DNA from 2 places in the Dethiothermospora halolimnae genome. Region 2 is predicted to be linked to the other one. Evidence: riboswitches for the same ligand, from Rfam matches in the RefSeq annotation. Region 2 holds a riboswitch; the other holds the start of a gene.
What was found. A riboswitch is a leader RNA that binds a small molecule or an ion and turns the genes downstream of it on or off. The one in region 2 is predicted to bind glycine.

Region 1: another riboswitch for glycine. It lies ahead of gcvT (glycine cleavage system aminomethyltransferase GcvT); the one in region 2 lies ahead of V6137_RS16790 (PTS sugar transporter subunit IIC).

The regions. Positions count from the first base shown of each region.
Region 1 covers NZ_JBAKFX010000001.1:144,664-155,396, forward strand. Annotated here, with positions in the region: gene gcvPB (aminomethyl-transferring glycine dehydrogenase subunit GcvPB) at 22-1,476, opposite strand; gene gcvPA (aminomethyl-transferring glycine dehydrogenase subunit GcvPA) at 1,473-2,819, opposite strand; gene gcvH (glycine cleavage system protein GcvH) at 2,822-3,205, opposite strand; gene gcvT (glycine cleavage system aminomethyltransferase GcvT) at 3,219-4,313, opposite strand; glycine riboswitch at 4,404-4,484, opposite strand; glycine riboswitch at 4,487-4,579, opposite strand; gene cwlD (N-acetylmuramoyl-L-alanine amidase CwlD) at 4,894-5,595, opposite strand; gene rpsI (30S ribosomal protein S9) at 5,940-6,332, opposite strand; gene rplM (50S ribosomal protein L13) at 6,357-6,785, opposite strand; gene truA (tRNA pseudouridine(38-40) synthase TruA) at 6,922-7,656, opposite strand; gene V6137_RS00735 (energy-coupling factor transporter transmembrane component T family protein) at 7,661-8,455, opposite strand; gene V6137_RS00740 (energy-coupling factor transporter ATPase) at 8,448-9,308, opposite strand; gene V6137_RS00745 (energy-coupling factor transporter ATPase) at 9,305-10,123, opposite strand; gene rplQ (50S ribosomal protein L17) at 10,321-10,662, opposite strand; gene V6137_RS00755 (DNA-directed RNA polymerase subunit alpha) at 10,707-10,733, opposite strand, start outside.
Region 2 covers NZ_JBAKFX010000054.1:15,152-25,884, forward strand. Annotated here, with positions in the region: gene abc-f (ribosomal protection-like ABC-F family protein) at 1-408, opposite strand, end outside; gene V6137_RS16765 (alpha/beta hydrolase family protein) at 1,233-2,258, opposite strand; gene V6137_RS16770 (class I SAM-dependent methyltransferase) at 2,320-2,895, opposite strand; gene rlmD (23S rRNA (uracil(1939)-C(5))-methyltransferase RlmD) at 3,047-4,405, opposite strand; gene V6137_RS16780 (bacteriohemerythrin) at 4,667-5,080, opposite strand; gene V6137_RS16785 (helix-turn-helix domain-containing protein) at 5,188-5,406, opposite strand; gene V6137_RS16790 (PTS sugar transporter subunit IIC) at 5,785-6,807, opposite strand; glycine riboswitch at 6,879-6,974, opposite strand; gene V6137_RS16795 (alpha/beta hydrolase family protein) at 7,174-9,165, opposite strand; gene V6137_RS16800 (MATE family efflux transporter) at 9,272-10,633, opposite strand; gene V6137_RS16805 (hypothetical protein) at 10,636-10,733, opposite strand, start outside.

The DNA of each region.
Region 1 (10,733 bases), on a different contig from region 2:
GATTTCATTCCACGGTTTCTTCTATTTGTTCTCCCATTTTAAAACTGGATTTCTAGCAGCTTGAGCTTCATCTACCCGTCTTATTTCTGTAGTTATAGGTGCTTCTTTTAATAAGCTTGGGTTTTCTTTAGCTTCCTTAGCAATTTGTATCATGGTTTCTACAAATCTATCAAGGGTCTCTTTGCTTTCGGTTTCCGTAGGTTCTATCATCATAGCTTCATTTATGATAAGGGGGAAATATATAGTTGGTGGATGATAACCTAGGTCTAATAGTCTTTTAGCTATGTCTAGAGTGGATACTTCTATATTATTTTCTTTTAAACCACCTAATACAAACTCGTGCTTACATATGTCATCTACTGGTAAATGATAGTATTCCTTTAGTTTATTCATTAAATAATTGGCATTTAAAACTGCCGTCTCACTAACTTTTTTAAGGCCTTCTGATCCCATTGTCAATATATATGTCAATGCCCTTACTAAAGTTTGGAAATGTCCGTAAAAGCTCTTTATTTTACCTATTGAACTTGGTTTATCATAATCAAGGGTAAATATATCATTATCTTTCTCTATTATTGGTGTTGGTAAAAATTCTATTAATTCATTTTTAACCCCTATAGGGCCACTTCCTGGACCTCCGCCTCCGTGGGGCGTTGTGAAGGTTTTGTGAAGATTTAGATGAACTATATCAAATCCCATATCTCCCGGTCTTGTTATTCCCATTATGGCATTTGTATTGGCCCCATCATAATAAAGAAGACCTCCTGCTTCATGGACTAATTTTGAAATTTCTATGATATCCTTTTCAAATAACCCTAAAGTATTGGGATTTGTAAGCATAAGCCCTGCCACTTCATCATCTAATACATTCTTTAAACTATCTATATCCACCAGACCCTTAGAATTTGATTTAACTTCTACTACATCAAATCCCACAGCTTTAGCACTGGCTGGATTGGTTCCATGGGCTGAATCCGGTACTATTATCTTTTTCCTTTCACTATTGCCATTTTTATCGTGGTAAGCCTTTATAATCATAAGTCCTGCCAATTCTCCATGGGCACCTGCCGCAGGTTGTAAACTCATTTTATCCATACCTGTTATCTCTGATAGCTTTTCATTTAGGTCATACATAAGCTCTAATGCACCCTGTACCGTCTCTTCCGGTTGATATGGATGTATATCTATAAATCCTTCTAGCCTTGCCATATCTTCATTTATCTTAGGATTATATTTCATTGTACACGAACCAAGGGGATAAAATCCTGTGTCCACACCATAGTTTTTATTTGATAAAAGGGTAAAATGTCTCATTAGCTCTGACTCACTAACCTCTGGTAAGTTTGCTTCTTCTTTTCTTATGTGACTCTTTGGTATTATATCTTCAATATCTAAATCTATTTCATTTTCAGGTAATGAGTATCCCACTCTACCCGGTTTTGATATCTCAAATACTAGCTTATTATACTTTTTCATTTTATCCCCTCCAATACTTCAGATAATTTATCAATTTCTTCTTTAGTCCTCTTTTCTGTAACGCAATATAAAGTGGAATTACTATATTGGGGATAATCTTTACCTAGCTTATATCCTCCTAAAATATTATTCTCTAATAGTTCACTATTTAACTTATCACTTGGTACATCACTTGTTATAGGGAATTCTTTGAAAAAGGGTTTGTTAAATAGTGGTTTATATTTTCCTGATTCAGTTATTTTATCAAAGGCATAATGGGCATTTTTAGCTGAATTTACTGCCACTTCTCTTATTCCCTTTTTCCCTAAAGCAGTTAAATATACCGTAGCTGCTAAGGCATTTAATGCCTGATTAGAGCATATATTAGACGTAGCCTTTTCTCTTCTTATATGTTGTTCCCTTGCCTGTAAAGTAAGAACAAAGGCCCTATTACCGTCTTTATCCTTTGTTTCCCCTACAATCCTGCCTGGAAGCTTTCTCATAAGCTTTTTAGTTGTTGCCATAAAGCCAAGATATGGTCCTCCAAAGTTTAGGTTGTTTCCTAGGGATTGGCCTTCCCCAACAACAATATCTGCTCCGTACTCTCCTGGAGACTTTAATATACCTAATGATATAGGATCAACACTTACCATAAACTTAGCTTTCTTAGCGCTATGGGTTATCTTTTCTATTTCCTCTACATCTTCTAACAACCCAAAAAAGTTTGGATGCTGTACTATTACTGCTGCAGTATTATCACTAACACTTTCTTTTAGTTTATCTATATCCGTGGTTCCATTATCGTCATCAACCTCTATAACATCTAAGTCTTGAGCCTTTGCATATGTCTTTAAAACCTTTCTATATTCTGGGTGAACAGTTTTTGAAATAACTATTTCATTTTTTCTTGTACTTAAAACTGCAGTTATGGCCCCTTCAGCTATGGCAGTTGCTCCATCATAAACTGAAGCATTAGCTACATCCATCCCTGTTAAGTTACATATTAAGCTTTGAAACTCAAATATGGTCTGAAGGGTTCCTTGACTTATTTCAGCTTGATATGGAGTATATGCTGTATAAAATTCAGATCTTGATATAACATGATCTACAACAGAGGGTATATAATGATCATAAGCACCTGCCCCTAAAAAGCACGTCAAGTCATTTATTGTTTTATTCTTGGAACTAAGATTTCCCATATGTTTTCTTATCTCTAATTCAGATAATGAATTTCCTATATTAAGATCTCCTTTAAATTTAACGTCTTCAGGAATATCATCAAATAATCTATCTACACTTTCACATCCAATTTCCTTTAGCATTTCCTCTTTATCTTTTTTAGTTGTAGGTATATATTTATGCATATTTATCTCTCCTTTTCACAGAAATCTTCATATTCCTCTGGGGACATCAAATCATCTAACTGGGATTTATCTGAAATCTTGATTAACATAAACCAGTTTCCATAGGGATCAGCATTTATTGCTTCTGGACTATCTAAAACATCTTGATTTACTTCTAATACAGTCCCTCCTATTGGCATAAAAGAATCCGATGCTGCCTTTACTGATTCAATAACTCCATATTCCTCTTCTCTATCAAACTCATCATCTTCCTCTGGTAAATCTACAAAAACAATATCTCCCAGTGAGTTTTGGGCAAAATCTGTTATTCCTATATATGCATTGTCTCCTTCTACTTTTATCCATTCATGATCCTTTGTATATAATAATCCCTTTAAAATTTTCATTTTTTAATTCCTCCTATTTTTTATAATTTTTACTTAAGAACCTTTTACTTATAATTTCAGCTTTAACAGCCTTTTTTCTTATTTTTATATCTATATCTGTTCCTATTTTTGAATAATTACTATCTACCATAGCTAACCCTATATTTTTCTTTAATGTAGGTGAGAAATATCCTGTTGTAACAAAACCTATCTTTTTATCATCATATAAAACATCATATTGTTCCCTAGGTATTCCCCTTCCCTTCATTTCAAAACCTACAAGTTTCCTTTTAAGTCCTTCTTGTTTCTCTTTAACTAAAGCTTCTTTTCCAATAAAGTCATCTTTATCTAACTTAACAAAAAATCCTAACCCTGCTTCTAATGGTGTTATATTCTTTGATATCTCATGACCATATAAGGGTAATGTAGCTTCAAATCTAAGGGTATCTCTAGCTCCAAGGCCTATAGGTTTTATACTATATTCCTCTCCTGCCTTTAATATTTCATTCCATATACCCACTAGATTATCTGGGTCTGTATATATTTCAAATCCATCTTCTCCTGTATATCCTGTTCTTGATACTAAACATTTTTTATTATTTATTAGTACTTCCCTATTAAAACGGAAAAACTTTATTGTTGATAAGTCTGTATCACTTATTTTTTCAAGTATCTCTTCTGCTTTAGGTCCCTGTAGTGCCAATTGCCCCATGCTATCAGAAATATTTGATATCTCTATATCATAATCTTTTTTATTTTCTAGAATCCATTTAAAATCTTTATCTATATTTGCTGCATTTACAACCAATAGAAAGTGTTTCTGTGATATCTTATAGGCTAATAAATCGTCTACTATTCCCCCATCTTCATAACACATAAGACTGTATGCTACCTGATTATCATCTAAATCCTTAACATTATTAGTTATAATACGGTTCACAAACTCCAATGCATCATTGCCCTTTATCTCTATTTCTCCCATATGGGAAACATCAAAGAGCCCCGCACTATCCCTAACTGTATTATGTTCTACAACAAGTCCCTCATACTGGATAGGTAACTCCCATCCAGCAAAGTCTATAATTTTACCCTTTAAGTTTACATGTTCATTATATAAAGACGTTCTCATAATATCACTCCTTCAAGCATAATATTGGTTTTTTACGTATAAAAAAGAGGAATAAGACAATATACCCCAATTAGAGTATACTGTCCTATTCCTCTGTAATTTACCTGAGAGATTCTAAACACTTTAATAAAGTGTATTGCTCCTACGGTGTTCTCTAGAACTTTCCAGAGGGCCATCAAATAACGATTCTTTTGCCTGAAAGTTTCTATATGCTATACATATATTGCTCCTTCGGCTCCCTGTTGGGCATCTCTCGTTATTATCATCTGGTTATTATTAATTTATAACTATATTATATTAAAATTTTCAAAAAATTCAATACATTATAAGTAACTGTTATATATATCATTATTTATTATTATAGATTTATAACAAAGGTTATATGAAATAATCATGTTAACCTTTTCCTTTAGTTATCCACGTTATCCACATAATCCACAATCTACAGTGGATAACTTTATGTAAACTCAACACCACTGTTATCAACTGTATTGTAGCAATTTCAAATTTACATAATATTAGTTTTCCACATTTTTAAAACTTATCCACAATAAATTATTAACAACTATCCCTTCAATCTCTAGTTATAATATCTTACTATAGCTATATATATTCCCCTTGCTATTTTTTGCTGATACTCATCACTTTTTAGTAGTCTAAGCTCATCGGGATTAGATAAAAATCCACATTCTACTAATATAGCCGTAGCTTTTACTTCCCGTAGTAAATATACACTATTTGTAGATTGGCACATTCTTTTATTATTATTATCTAATATTTTTTTTAATTCTTCTTGTATTATTTTAGCAAGTGCTTTTCCCTCTTCACTCCCCTTCTGATAAAAGGTTTGGGCTCCATAGTATTTACTCTGACCAAAACTATTTAAGTGTATAGTTATAAACAAGTCGGGGTTTATATCGTTTGTCATTATCCTCCTATTTCTCAAATCTTCATTCTTCTTTTGATTATAACTCTTTGATTTTTCTGTATATAACCCTTCATCCTTATCTCTAGTCATGATTACTTTACATCCTGCCTGTTCTAATAGTTTTTTTAACCTTAATGAAATACTAAGATTAATATCTTCCTCTTCCGTTCCATCCTTAGCTAAAGCCCCTGGATCCACACCTCCATGTCCTGGGTCTATTACTATCACTTTATCAGTTATTGATAAATTAAAAGTAGGTTGGACCTTATTATATCCTAAAAAGAATATTATCAATCCTATTATTACTAATAGGAAAATTAAAACATGAGCCTTTTTTATGAATATTACCCTCATAACACTCCCCCTATGTTTATTCATATATTAATACTATTAGTTGGAATGTTGTCCATATTACAAAAAAAGAACAAAGTCACCTTTAGTGCTTCTTTATTCTGTACAGAGTACAGAGGACAAAGTGCAGGGAATTGGTGAAAACATAAACATATATAGGGCTTCTTCTAGAAGAACTATTATACCAAAGACTGTATTTTCAATGAGCTGTGGGATTACGAATCCCCCAGCAACTAAAAAATTCCGTTGGTGCTTCTTTATTCCGTACAGAATGTAAGGTGCAGGGAGTTGGTGAGACCATAACAAAAAAAACGCCGGTATATACCGGCGTTTTTGATAAAATATAACTATCTTTTTGAGAATTGTGGAGCACGTCTTGCTTTCTTTAGACCATACTTCTTTCTTTCCTTCATTCTTGGGTCTCTAGTTAAGAAACCAGCTTTTTTAAGTACAGGTCTTAACTCACCGTCAGCTTTTAATAATGCTCTTGATATTCCATGTCTTATAGCTCCTGCTTGACCTGTAAATCCACCACCATTAACATTTACTATTACATCATATTTGTCTAATGTATCAGTAATATTTAGCGGTTCCTTTACAGTTGCCTTTAACGTATCAAAGTTAAAGTAAACATCTAAATCTCTTTTATTTACAGTGATGTTTCCGTTACCTGGAACTAGTCTTACCCTAGCTACAGATTTCTTTCTTCTTCCTGTTCCATAATATTGTATCTTAGCCACTTCCAGTCCTCCCTTCCTGAACTATTATATTTCGTAAACTTCAGGCTTTTGAGCTTCATGATTATGCTCAGATCCTCTGTATACTTTTAATTTTTTAATCATTTTTCTTCCTAAACTATTCTTAGGAAGCATTCCCTTAACTGCTAATTCAAATACCTTTTCAGGTTTTTCAGCTAGCATTCTCTTGTAAGGTATTTCTCTTAAACCACCTGCATATCCAGTATGATATTTATAAGTTTTTTGATTTGCTTTCTTACCTGATACAACAACTTTTTCAGCATTTAAAATTATTACAAAGTCTCCTGTATCAACATGAGGAGTATAAGTTGGCTTATGCTTCCCTCTTAATATCTTGGCAACTTCACTTGCAAGTCTACCTAATGTCTTTCCTTCTGCGTCTATTACATACCATTTTCTTTCAATTTCTCTTGGTTTGGCTATAAAGCTTTTCAATCCATTTCCCTCCTTATTCCAATTGGAAAAATTTATCTATATGTTAAAAACCCGGGGCTAGTGGATTTTTAATAGCATAACACATGTTTCTATTTTAATACAATGTGCCAAGTGTGTCAAGGAATTAATTATTAATTTAATATAATACCTTTTTAAGATACAGACCTTGGGGTTTTGCAGTGGGTCCAGCATTATTTCGGTTCTTAGATTTTATAATGTGGAGGATTTCTTTACCTTCTATTTTACCCTTTCCCACGTCCAATAATGTTCCAACTATTATTCTTACCATATTATATAAAAATCCATTTCCTTTAAAGGTTATATCTATAATATTGTCCCTTTTTTCAAAATTTATATCATATATTTCCCTAAATGTATCCTTCACTTTACTTCCAGAGGCCATAAAAGCTATAAAGTCATGTTCTCCTAAAAAGTACTCAGATGCCTTCTTCATTTTATCATAATTAATATCATATGGCACATGATAAGAATAATTTCTAAATATTGGACTTCTTATTTTATTATTATATATCCTATATTTATATATCTTACCCTTTGCACTATATCTAGCATGGAAATTTTTGTCCATATCCTGTGAATCTATAATAGCTATATCATCGGGTAACATACTGTTTAATGCAAACTTTATTTTATCCGCTGGTATATTGGAGTTAGTATAAAAGCTTGCCGTCTGCCCTAAGCCATGGACTCCCCTATCTGTTCTACCAGCACCATGTATTTTAATTTTTTCCTTAGTAATCTTTATGATAGCATCTTGAACCTTCTGTTGCACCGTTACAACATTAGGTTGTATTTGCCAACCATAATAGTTTGTACCATCATATTGTATTGTAAGTTTTATATTTCTCATAACATTACACCCTATATATTATTATTCCAATTAGCAAGATTAAAGCTACCCCTAGGGAAATATAATCCCTTTTCTCTAGCTTCAATTGCTTCATTCTAGTTCTATTTTCTCCTCCCCTATAGCATCTTGCCTCCATAGCCATGGCAAGTTCGTCAGCCCGTCTAAAGGCACTTACAAATAGGGGTACTAAAAGGGGTACTAAACTCTTAGCTCTATTTAAAATATTACCACTTTCAAAATCAGCTCCCCTTGCCATTTGAGCCTTCATTATTTTATCTGTTTCTTCTAATAGTGTAGGTATAAACCTTAAAGCTATTGTCATCATCATTGCCAATTCATGAGCCGGTACTCCTATCCGCTTAAATGGATTTAATAAGTGTTCTATGCCATCAGTTAATGAAATAGGGGATGTAGTAAGGGTCAATAATGAAGTGCCTGTTATTAGAAATACCAGTCTTAATGCCATAAAAACTGCTTTATATAATCCTTCTTCTGTAATATCCACTGGACCTATTTCTAATAATGTTTTTCCATCTGTAACAAACAGGTTTATAACAAAGGTTATAAGTATAATAATCATTATTGGTTTTAGACCTTTAAAAATATATTTTATAGGTATCTTTGATAACAAAATAGTGGTAACCATAAAGGTAACTATAAAAAGATATGGTAGAAAATCATTTATAAAAAATAGTGATATTATAAATATAAAAGTTACTATTATTTTCATCCTAGGATCTAATTTATGAACCACTGTGTCTCCTGGAAAATATTGTCCTATGGTTATATCTTTAATCATGTCTATTTCCCCTTAAATATTTTAGTATTTCTTCCTTAGCCTCATCCACAGTTATTATATCATCTTTTATATCACTAAACTTATTTTTCAAAGCCCTCATAAAATAAGTAATCTGGGGAACTGCTAAACCCACTTCTTCAAGTTTATATATTCTTTTAAATATTTCCCTTGGGCTACCATCCATTTTAATCTTACCATTATGCATAACTATCAATCTATTAACTAATTTAGCAACATCCTCCATGCTATGGGAAACTAATATTATAGTAATATCATTATTTTTATATAAACTTTCAATCTGACCAAGTATCTCATCTCTACCTTTGGGATCTAACCCTGCTGCAGGTTCATCTAATATTAGTATATCTGGCTTCATGGCTAAAACACCTGCAATGGCAACCCTTCTTCTTTGACCTCCGCTTAATTCAAATGGGGATCGATCCTTTAGGTTATAATCAAGTCCCACCAGTTCCATAGATTCCTTTATTCTCTTTTCTATGTCATTCTTATTAAGACCTAAATTCTTAGGTCCAAATCCAATGTCTTTATAGACCGTTTCTTCAAATAACTGATGCTCTGGATATTGAAATACTAACCCTACTTTTTCTCTTATCTTCTTTAATTTTACCTTTTTTTCTGTTATATCAAAATCATTTATAATTATACTTCCTGATGTAGGTTTTAATAAACCATTTAAATGTTGTATCAATGTTGATTTTCCTGATCCTGTATGGCCTATAAGCCCTATAAATTCGCCATTATCTATATTTAAATTTATATCATCTAATGCCTTCACTTCAAAGGGATTACCAGGATTATATATATAGGTTAAATTATTAATTTTAATGGTCATAATTTCATCACCAATTCCTCCACCGTTAAAACATCTACAGGAACATCTATACCTTCTTTCCTTAATTTATAAGCCAGTTCTGTCACTTGGGGTACATCAAGACCTAGTTTTTTTACTTCATCCACATGACTAAACACCTCTTTAGGAGTTCCCTGTAAAATTATTTTTCCCTGTGACATTACAACTATCCTATCGGCATTAACTGCTTCGTCCATATAATGGGTTATATGAACAATGGTCTTATTTTCTTCTCTATTTAACTTACTTATAGTATTCATTACTTCCTTTCTTCCCGATGGATCTAACATAGCTGTAGGTTCATCTAGTATAATACACTGTGGATTCATAGCCAATACCCCGGCTATGGCAATTCGCTGCTTTTGTCCCCCAGACAATAAATGGGGTGCATGGGTTCTATATTTATACATGCCTACAATTTTTAATGCCTCATCTACCCTTCTTCTGATTTCTTTAGACTCTATTCCTTGATTTTCTGGGCCAAATGCAACATCTTCTTCAACTATCGTTGCAACTATTTGATTATCTGGATTTTGAAATACCATACCTGCAGTTTGTCTTATGTTCCATATAAGTTCTTCTTCCCTCGTATTCATACCATTTACAAAAACATTCCCATCACTGGGTACTAACAAGCCATTTATTAATTTTGCCAACGTAGATTTTCCTGATCCATTGTGCCCAAGTATTACAACAAATTCTCCTTTTTGAATTTGTAAATTAACATCGTTTACCGCTAAAACATCTTTATCCTCGTTACCTACATATTTATAGCTTAAATTATCTATATTTATCATAGTATCCATTTATACCCCTCATTCTCGTTATTAGATATAATCTTTGTAACTCCTGCTTTATTTTAGCATATAAACATACTTAAATCAAAACATTTTAAAGATAATTGGTTAGGGGATTACGAATCCCCCAACAACTACAATAAAAAATAATAAAAAACTAGGGATTAAATTGCAAGCGCAATCTAATCCCTAACTTTTTATACTAATTCTAGTATAGCCATTTCTGAACCATCGCCTCTGCGAGGTCCAAGTTTTAATATCCTTGTATAGCCACCATTTCTCTCTTCATACTTTGGTGCTATTTCATCAAATAAATTCTTTACAACAGTTTCATCATATACATATGATAACACCTGACGTCTTGCATGTAAGTCGCCTCTTTTAGCTAATGTAATCATCTTTTCAGCGATTCTTCTTGTCTCTTTAGCTCTAGTGACTGTAGTTTCTATCTTACCATTCTTTAAAAAACTAGTTACTAAGTTTCTTAACATAGCCTTTCTTTGGTCAGTAGGGCGTCCAAGTTTTCTACGCTTAGCCATCTTTATCCCTCCTTTTTATACAGGGTTAATCATCTATTTTAGTGTTACTCTTCACTTTTTCTTAGTCCTAA
Region 2 (10,733 bases):
CTTTAAAGCTTTTTCAAGGTGATTATCTGTTACCACCTTCATCTTTTCTTCTAATTGTCGCATTTCTTTTTCTATACTACAGATCTCTTTAAAAGCCATCTTTAAAACTTCAATCACCTTTATACCCTCTGGATATTCAGGCATTTGCTCAAGATAAGCACATCTGGTACCCTTTGAAATCTTAACCCAACCCTCATCATATCCAGGAGGTATCGGGGCATAGGGATACCCTATACAATGTCTAAGTTTTATGATGCCTGCAATTAACTTAAGAATCGTAGTCTTGCCACCTCCATTTTGGCCTATAATGCCTACTCTTTCTCCTTCACTAACTTGAAATGAAACATTCCTAAGAACAAGGGTTGCATCCATATATTTTTTCACACCGTCTAATGATAATTCATGCATATTAACACCTTCTTTCATCCATAATTTAAATAATGCTATTTACAGATAGGCGAAGAAGGTATTTATTACTGTTAAGGTGTTGGGAAGAAAATAATAAGTCAAAGATACGACGGATATTTTGTATTAGACAAGGAGGTAGAATTCGTTGATAGTGGACTATCAGCGTGTTCTGCCGACGCAGTATAATGCAAAATAGACTAGCATACTGACTTATTATTTTTTCCGAATGCCTAAATTTAAGAATAAAAAAAGACCATAAGAAGATAGTTTCTTCTTACAGTCTAAAATAATCAATTAGTATTATAATCTATCCAAAATCCTCTCAAGTAAGAGTATATGTATGAATAACAACATACTATTATACCATTATATTTTGACCTTAAGTTATTTAGAATCTCTTATAAATTATAAACTTGAATTTCAGTAAAGTAAGTTACCTTCTAAATTGCCTTATTCCATAAAGAGCATAACAATAAAACCTAACTATAATTAGGCAAATTTAAACTCATTATAAAATATATATTAATTTCAAATAAATTAATATTAGCAATTAACTGGTTTCATAACTTACTTTCCTCCTTCAGAATTTTCTTAATTATATCACTTTTTATAACTCCTGTAAACTGATTTTTCCTTGATTTTCTAATATATATATCCTGAAACACAAAGTTTAGAATTTATAAACTGTCAAAGACAACTTTAACTATAAACACCTTTTATATTATAATATTTTCTCCATCACCTTGCCCTGCATCATGTTATATACTGCCTCTTCAATATTTAAAGATGAAATGGTTACAGAAAATATTCCTACAAATCCCTTTCTAAGGCAACCCTTTTATCCAGTTGCTTAAAGTATCTAAAAACTCCCTTGTATATATCTTTTCCCCAATAAGAAAACTGTGGAGTAAAAGAAGGTGTTCCTTGTCTTGATACTTACTTTTTAATAGTTCATGGGTGGCATCTGGAAAAATATAAAGTTCATAGTTTTCCTTGCCCATGGCTTTAAATGTATCATCATAAATTTTATAGCTCTCATAAATATCCACATTTTGATCCTTTTCCCCAAACATACCTAAAAAAGGAACTGTCATGGTTTTTATACCTTTAGTGGCATTGGCATCTAAGTTTAAATGGGCAAAGTGAAAACGCTCTTTACTCATGGTTTTTCCATAGTCATGATTTAAAACAAAATCTACATAGCCTTTATAGTCATTTTTGACAATGAATTTATCATAAGTTTTTACATAGGACAGATAGTCTTTCTTTTCTTTTTCTGTATAATCTCTTCTTTCGGCCACTTTTGTTTCATAATATATATGCTGATCCATCCAATCAATGGCTCCACCAACAATAACAATAAAGTCTATAGGTGCCTCTGACTTAGAAAGTTCTGATATGACCCATCCTCCTTGAGAAAATCCCAGGACCCCTTTCTTTTCTATAGATACCTTATTTTCTAGAACCTTAAGGGCTGCTTCAACTTCATTACTGCGATCCTTCATGGTTTGTTTAAGCCAGTTACCCTCGGATTTAGAAACCCCAGCTTTATCATATGAAAAACAAGCGATCCCCTGATCTAGTAAATGGTTCATAATTAAGGCATAGCCTCCATTTAAAGTTCTATCTTGAGGTCCATCACCATGAATAAAAAATACTACATCATAAGGTGGCGGTGTATCTGGTAGATACAAAGACCCTGAAAGATTTGTACCTAAATTGGTAAAGTTGATTTCCATCTCTTTGTCGTATGCGACCTGAAAATTTTCAAGTCGATCAATTACTATAATTATTAATAAAGCTAATATTAAAATGACCATAATGATTTTCTTTTTACCTTTACTAGGCATAATAATCCTCCAGTTTCATTTTATTTATTCTACCATGGGGAAATTTTTACTGCCTAATTAATTATAAACTATCCATATTTTCACCTCTTATTTTCTTAATTATATACATATGAAATTGTGAATCTGCCTCCGGATAATCCGTATAATTGTCACTTAGAATTTTCCAATCTGCTTCTATATCCTTTAGAATACTCTTTAAATGTTTTTCCCTCTTTGCACCTTTAATCATAAAGTTACATAATACCCCTCCAACTTTTAATTCTGAAGCCACACGTTTTATAAAATTAGTTTCCTTCTTTATATCACTCTTATAGAAGTGCAGCATCGAATCAAGAAGCACTAAATCATACTCAGATGATATTGGGTAAGTATATACATCTCCAACTTCCCCTATAACCTTTAGATTTTCATTATTAGCTATTTGATTCATTTGGTCAAGACCAACTTTTGAAATATCGATTCCTTTTACTGTATAGCCTAATCTACCTAAAAATAATGCATCTCTACCTTGACCACATCCTAAATCTAAAACCTTACCTTTAGGTTCATATTCTTTAAAAAACTCCACTAACCCTAGATAGGGTTCACCAAAATAATTCTTCTCTTTATAGTATTTATCATAAGTTGGTTTTGTCATTTTAATCTTTCTCCCTATAATACACTAGCAATATATTTTCGATTTATTTTAATAGGCATTTAAATTTTATACCCATTTTTTCCGTACTTTAATAGAACCCTTAAATAAAAATCCCTCAAACCTATTAGTCTGAGGGAACATAAAAATCCTTCTAAACCCGCTCTATCAAACAAACGGTCTCAACGTGGGGTGTATGGGGAAACATATCCATGCACTTAACCTTCTTTACCTCATATCCCCTCTCAACAAATACCGGCAAATCCCTAGCTAAGGATGTTGGTTTACAGGATACATAAACAAATACCTCTGGATTAAAGTCTATTATTTTATTTATAGCCTTTGGATGTATCCCATCCCTTGGAGGATCAAGGATTATTAGGTCAGGTGTATCATCAATCTCTGATACCTTTTCCATAACATCTCCTGCTATAAAGTGACAGTTATCTAAATCGTTTAACTTAGCATTGTCCTTAGCTGACTTAACTGCTTCTTCTACTATTTCTATACCTATAACCTTTTTAGCCACTGGAGCCATTATTTGGGCTATAGTTCCGGTTCCACAGTATAGATCAAATATAGTTTTATTATCTGTATCTCCAGCAAAGTCCCTAACTATGCTATATAGCTTTTCTGCACCTAGTGAATTAGTTTGAAAAAATGAAAATGCCGATATATTAAATTTAAGTCCTAATATTTCTTCAGTTATATAGTCCTGTCCATATAAAACTTTAGTTTCATCGCTTTTTACTACATCTGCAAGACCATCATTTATTGTATGTAAAAAGCCTTTTAACTCCCCATCATATTCTATGGCTTTAAGTCTATTGATAAGCTCTGTTAAGTCTAATTCTTCTTGGGAACTTGTAACTAGATTAGCTAATAATTCTCCAGTTTTTATTGCCTTTCTCACTACTAAATGTCTTAATACTCCCTTATGGGTCTTTTTATGATAAAATGGAGTTTCCTTTTCTCTAAAATATTCTAGTACCGTAGATAAAACCTTAGTAAAGTCTTCATCTACTATTTGACACCCATCCACTGTAACTATTTCATAGAATTTTCCCCTTTGATGCATCCCTAAAGATAGTGGACCTCCTTTTTCTATATCTCCAAAGGAAAATTCCATTTTATTTCTATATTGATACTCATTTGGGCTGCTTTCTATTCCTAAATATTCATAGTCTTCTATTCCAGCTTCATTAAGTAATTTATTAACCTGATTTGATTTTATATTTAATTGTTCTTCATAGGGAATAGTTTGATATGAACATCCCCCACAGGTATCAAAGTGTTCACATACCGCTTCCTTTTCTATTGGAGATTTAGCTGTAACTTCTAAAAGATTAGCCTGTATTTTATTTTTTCTTTTCTTTTTTACTCTGGCTTTTACCTTTTGCCCTTTTATAGTATTTTTAACTATTACCTTCCTATCATCTATGTATCCTATACCTTTATTCGGAAATAACACATCTTCTATTTCTATTTCTATAACTTCATTTTTCTTAACCATTAGATCCTCCCTTTCAATATAATCCTCCTAGACCTTTAATCTTTTGACTATTATCTATTAACTGTTAACTATTAACTATATATATTTTATCTTTCCTCTCTTATCTCTCCACTATTCTCTATAAGTCCCTTTTTCCACCTCTTCATACGGTGGGAGGACTGGACATGTCCAGTCCCTACGTTCTTAATCTACTGTTTATTATTTATTAACTATTATCTATAATAAGTGTTTTAACAAAAAAATCAATGGCAAAGCCATTGATTAATAAACTCCCTTTTCATTTAAAAAGTCTTTATACTTATGATCTGACTTTAATATATGTTTCTCTATCCAATCGGCTATAAACATAAGCGTATCCATAACAACTTTATCTTGTCTCAAATCCACATCTTGACTTTGAATTTCTTTTATCCTTTCTACAAATAAATTATGCTCTTCTTTATGGGCTTCTATATCACTAACATTATATTTTTCCATTAGCCTTTCTTCATAATCAAAGTGATATATAGTATATTCTTCTAGTTCTTTAAATATGGCCATTATTTCATCGTAATGGTCTAAACCATCTTTAGTCTTTATTATATTATGTAGATTTTCTCCCAATTGAAATAAGTATTTATGTTGTTTATCAACCTCTTTTATATTACAACTAAAATTCTCTCTCCATTTAAACATGGTTATTCCCCCTCTACTTGAAAATTCCTATCAAGATTATAACACAATGGAGCTTTTTATTCCACATATATAAAACAGAAAATTCTTTAGCATAATGCTAAAGAATTTTATCTTAAAACTAAATCATCTAATTTACAACATAATATATTGGCTAAGACTTCCATCTTTGTAAAACTTGGATTCCTCTTATCTCCTCTTTCTAGTTCTTCTAAATATGATTTTGATATGGACGTATGGTATTTACCACTTTTAGTTAAAGTCTCAACATCCTTAGCTGTATAACCTAGGTTTACTCTAAGCTCTCTGATTTTTTTCCCATTTAACATAATGGCAAGCCTCCTAAGAAGATTTATTGACTTTTCTAACTCTATTATATAACTTTTTCTAATGTATTTGTTGATTTTTCAGAATATTTAACAAAAGTTTATTATTTGTAATAAAATAGGTTTATTATATAGATATTTAATTTTTGTTGAAAATATTCTTTGTAAATTTAAGTTGGGGGATTACGAATCCCCCAACAACCAAACAATTAACAATCTCCTAACACTAAATTATTAACAATCTCCTAACACTAAATTATTAACAATCTCCTAACACTAAATTATTAACAATCTCCTAACACCAAATCATTAAAAACCGCTCAATACCAAATTACTAAAAATTCATCAATAACTGAACGTCCAAATCGTTTCAATGTTTTACTATTTAGATGTTACTGCCCTTGTAATTTTTCTTTTGCTCCTTATTGCCATTGATATAGTTGATCCAACTAATCCAGCACTTATTCCACCTATTATTGCAAAGAAAATAGCAAATATTACACTTTTAGGATCATTAAATCCAAAGGGTGCTATAAGCCCCGGAATAGGAGATGCTGTTCCTGGAGCATTATTTATAATATTAAAATATGCCGCTGACAATCCTGCCAATCCCCCTCCTATGAAGTTAGAGAAATATATTGGCATTGGGTTTTGGGTTATAACGTCGGCTTGAGTTAATGGCTCTAACATAACACTCAATACATTTGATGAGTCCCCTAATTTTAGTCTTTTAAATACTAAACCATTTGTAAATGAACCTCCTACACAGGCTATTGATGCGATACCCATTGCCAATCCCCTAAGTCCTAACATTGCAGTTAATGCCATAGAACTTAATGGTGACGTACACATCATCTTCATTATTCCCCCTAGTAAAAATCCCATTAAATAGGGTGATTGTTCCGATGCCACCACTATCATATTTCCTATATTACTTAAGGTAGAGTTAACTACTGGAGCTGAACCAAATCCTACTATTCTAGCTATAGGAGCTATTAATAATGCTCCTAGGATTACATCTACTCCCTTTGGTAACCTCTTCTCAAGTATTGGTCCTATTAGTCCAACCACATATCCTGCTATAAATCCTGGAAGTATTCCATAGCCTGCCATTGCCGCTCCTGCTGTAACGGCATATATAGGGTTCACCCCCATATTAAGGGATACTAATATTGTGGCTGCTATTCCCCCTACACTTCCCGATGCACTTCCAACTTCTCCCAAGAATTTTATGTTTAAAAAGTCTCCATTTATATATTTATGAATAGCCTCAACTAAAAAAGTTGCTACCGCCGCATTTGCCAGGCCTGACATTGCTTTATTTCCCTTTGGTGCCTTTAAACTAAATCCTGAAAATAAAATAAGTGTTAATATTAATAGTCCCATTCCTTTAATAATTATCATTAATATCCCTCCAGTCTTTTATTTTTTTACATACAAAAAGACAGGGAATAATAGCATAGTAAAACTAATGCTTATTATTCCCTGTCCTTTTATCTGAAAGTTTCCTTGTTAGAAAACAAGTTTCTTCGTCGATGCCCTTATGTAAGGGTCTCTCCAGGGTTGTGTCAAATCATTGTAATGACCTGAGAGCTTCAAAATAAATTCTTAGCATAAATTTATTTTTTTCTCCTACGGTTATCCCTAACGGATATCTCCAATGATTTTCACCCACCATTATTAAGTTTTATCTTGCAATAACATTCTATGATTATACAAAGGATTTGTCAATAGAAAACTCCATAAATATTTATTATGGATACAAAAGATTTATTGATTTTTTAAATATCTATTAAACCAATCTGTTATTTCCTTTAATCTTCTTATCCTATGTTTCGGTTTTCCACTTCTACTTAGTTCATGATTTTCCCCTTTAAATAAGCATAGCCTTGACTCAACACCAAAGTATTTTAATGCTGTAAACATTTGAAATCCTTCTGGACTCCAACATCTATAGTCCTCTTCCGAGTGAATGAATAGTGTTGGGGTTTTCACTTTATCTGCATATTTTAGTGGCGAATGTTCCCAAAGTTTCTGTTGATCTTCCCAAGGTGTAGAGCCCCCTTGATCATGGACGAAATAATATCCTATATCAGTGGTGCAGAATTTTGAAATCCAGTTTGATATACTTCTTTGGGATGCTGCGGCTTTAAACCTATCTGTATGGCCTATAATCCAGTTTGTCATAAATCCTCCATAGGATCCCCCGGTTACTCCTACATTGTCTTTATCTATAAATTTATAATTATCAAGAATATAATCGGTAAATTTCATTATATCATCATAGTCTATTGTTCCATATTTTCCCCTTATATCGGCAAATTCATTTCCCTTTCCATCACTGCCCCTGGGATTACAGAAAAATACAACATATCCTTTATTTGCCCAGCATTGCATCTCGTGATAGAATATTTCCCCATATACTGTTTTTGGCCCACCATGAATATCTAATATAGCAGGGTATTTTTTATTTTTATCAAAATCTATAGGTCTTAATATCCATCCATCTATACTAACTCCATCATTTTCAACAGTAACCTTTTCTGGCTTTATAATATTTTTATTATTAATTATTCCATCATTAAAATCAGTTACTTTTTTATCTTTACTATAGATCTCCTGTAGGTTAGTTCCATTAAATCCTATATATATTATATTTCCATCTACAACATCAAATCCATCTACAGTTCCATTATTATCTATAACCCTTTCTATATCACCATTTATATTGATTCTATTTAAGTATGACATATATCCTTCAGTTGTTGTAAAGTATAAGTACCCATTATCTACTTTTCTAACTTGAGAACCACCATATCTACAGTCACTTCCCACTGAATTCCACAAACTACGGTCAAAGTCTTTAGTTATACACTCTACTTCTTTATTAGATAAATCTAGTCTATAGAATTTTTCATTTTCGTTAACTCCATAACCTTTCATATCACTACCTGTAAATATTATATTGTTTTCTATAAAGTTAGCATAACTATAACTAAAGTTATCATATGGGGATATATTTTGTAACTTATCCTTATCGATGTGATATATATACATATCATCGGTTAATTCCATTTTGTTTTTATATCTTGAAGCTATAAATATAGCTTTTGTTTTGTCTTCATTTAGGTTAACACTACCAACACCTGTGTATTTATCGGTTATTTCATTTATACTATTATCCTTTGAATTATATATATATAATCTATTCCTCACCTTATTTGTGAAACCCCTTCCATTTCCCCAAAATGGTATCTCATCTATTACTTCATAATCCTTTTCCTCTTTTCTCCTTTTTAATTCTTTTTCCTTTTCATCTTCAGTTAAACCATCTAATTCTTTATTATAACTATTGTAACTTGCAGAGATTAGATACTCACTTCCATTTATTGGATTTATTCCGGTTACACTTCTAGGTATTTTAAAGGCCTTTACAGCCTCTCCCCCATTAATATTTATCTTATAATACTGGGTGAATTCTTCCCCTTCTTTTTTTCTTTCTTTATCTTTCTTATCCCTAGTTGCTGGAAATAATATATGCTCATTATCATCTAACCATATAAAATCACTTTCCTCATTAAAGGATGTTAACTTAAAATATTTATCCTCTGATACATTATAAATCCAAAGATTTGATAAATATTTATTATCTTCTAAATCTGTATTATGCTTTATAAAGCAAGCATACTCCCCATTATTTGAAAACTTAATTCCTGATAAAAACGTATAATTAATAAAATCATCTAGTTTTAACTTTTCCATGAAAATACCTCCCTTTTATTTAGAGTGTCTAATTATTATATTTCTATATAAGTATCAAATATTCCTTTTTAAGTATAAAAAAAGAAGGATATAATCTCCTTCTTTCTTATATATGATCAACCACATTATTAGCCCATCTTTTAGATATGAGCCTCGGTATACCTACTATGGCCTTTACCACCTCTTCTAAATATACAAGACCTATTACCCAATATATGGGAAGCTTGAATACCAAAGACCCTAAAAATGCCAACGGAACACCTATCAACCAAACACTACCGGTTTCTAATAAAAATCCAAAAAATGTATCTCCCCCACCCCTTAGGATTCCTACGACTAATATTGTATTAAACACTCTAATACTCATAGCTAAAGCCATAACTATCAATATTTTTTTTGCCAGTATATAAACCTCCGGAGTTTTCTCAAATAGCACTAATATATAAGGTGATAGTAAAATCAATAGTCCTCCTGTGACTATTCCAATAATAGGTCCTATTATAGAAAACTTTCTAGCATACCTTATCGCTCTATCTCTTTTATTAGCACCCAGAGCATTTCCTATCATAACAGCTGATGCATTGCCAAGTCCCATTGATACCACCATAAATAGATTGTTTATTGTGTTCGACACTTGGACTGCTGCCACTGCTGTTGTACTAATTCGTCCATAGGCAGCTAAATATGCACTCATACCTGCTACCCAGAAAGCCTCATTAGCTATGACAGGACCCGCCCTTTCTATAAATCTGCTAAGTAAATTAGTATTAAAACTCATCATTTCTGATATTTTACCGGCTAATACACCTTTTTTCCCATATATTATAGTAATAAGTAGTAATACTTCTATGGCCCTAGATATTAATGTGGCTATAGCGGCCCCTTTTATTCCTAAAGCTGGAAAACCGAAATTCCCTAATATCAGAGTGTAATTAAGTAAAGTATTACATCCTAAGGCTATGGCACTTACAAACATAGGTATCTTAGCCTGTCCTATACTCCTTGATGCAAATCCAAAACTAAAACTAATTCCATTTATAAAATAGCTAAAACAAACTATGATTAAATACTCCATACCTAATGATATAACTTCTGTATCATTGGTGAATATCCCCAGTATTTGTTCCGGTATTAATAAAGCAAGTGCCGTAAATAGTAAGCTAAGACTTCCCCCTAGTACCAAAGCCACTCCCATTATTCTCCTTATATTGATTACATCCTTTTTACCCCAAAATTGAGATATAAAAATTGCAGATCCACTATTTATTCCAAAGGACAATAATGCAAATATGAAAAAAAACTGATTTGCAAAGCCAACAGCAGCTATATTTGACTCTCCTAAACTAGCAATCATGACATTATCCACCATATTAAGAGACGATGATATCAAATTTTGTATGGCTATTGGAAGTCCTATGGCAAGTAGAGATTTATAAAATCTTTTATCCTCTGTAATAGCTCTATTCATAACTATACCTCCTCTACATAGGGTTCTAGATTTTTCACATGTCTTTGTTCCTCTTTTATCATTTCTGATAAAATGTTATATGCAACCCTATTAACATCCT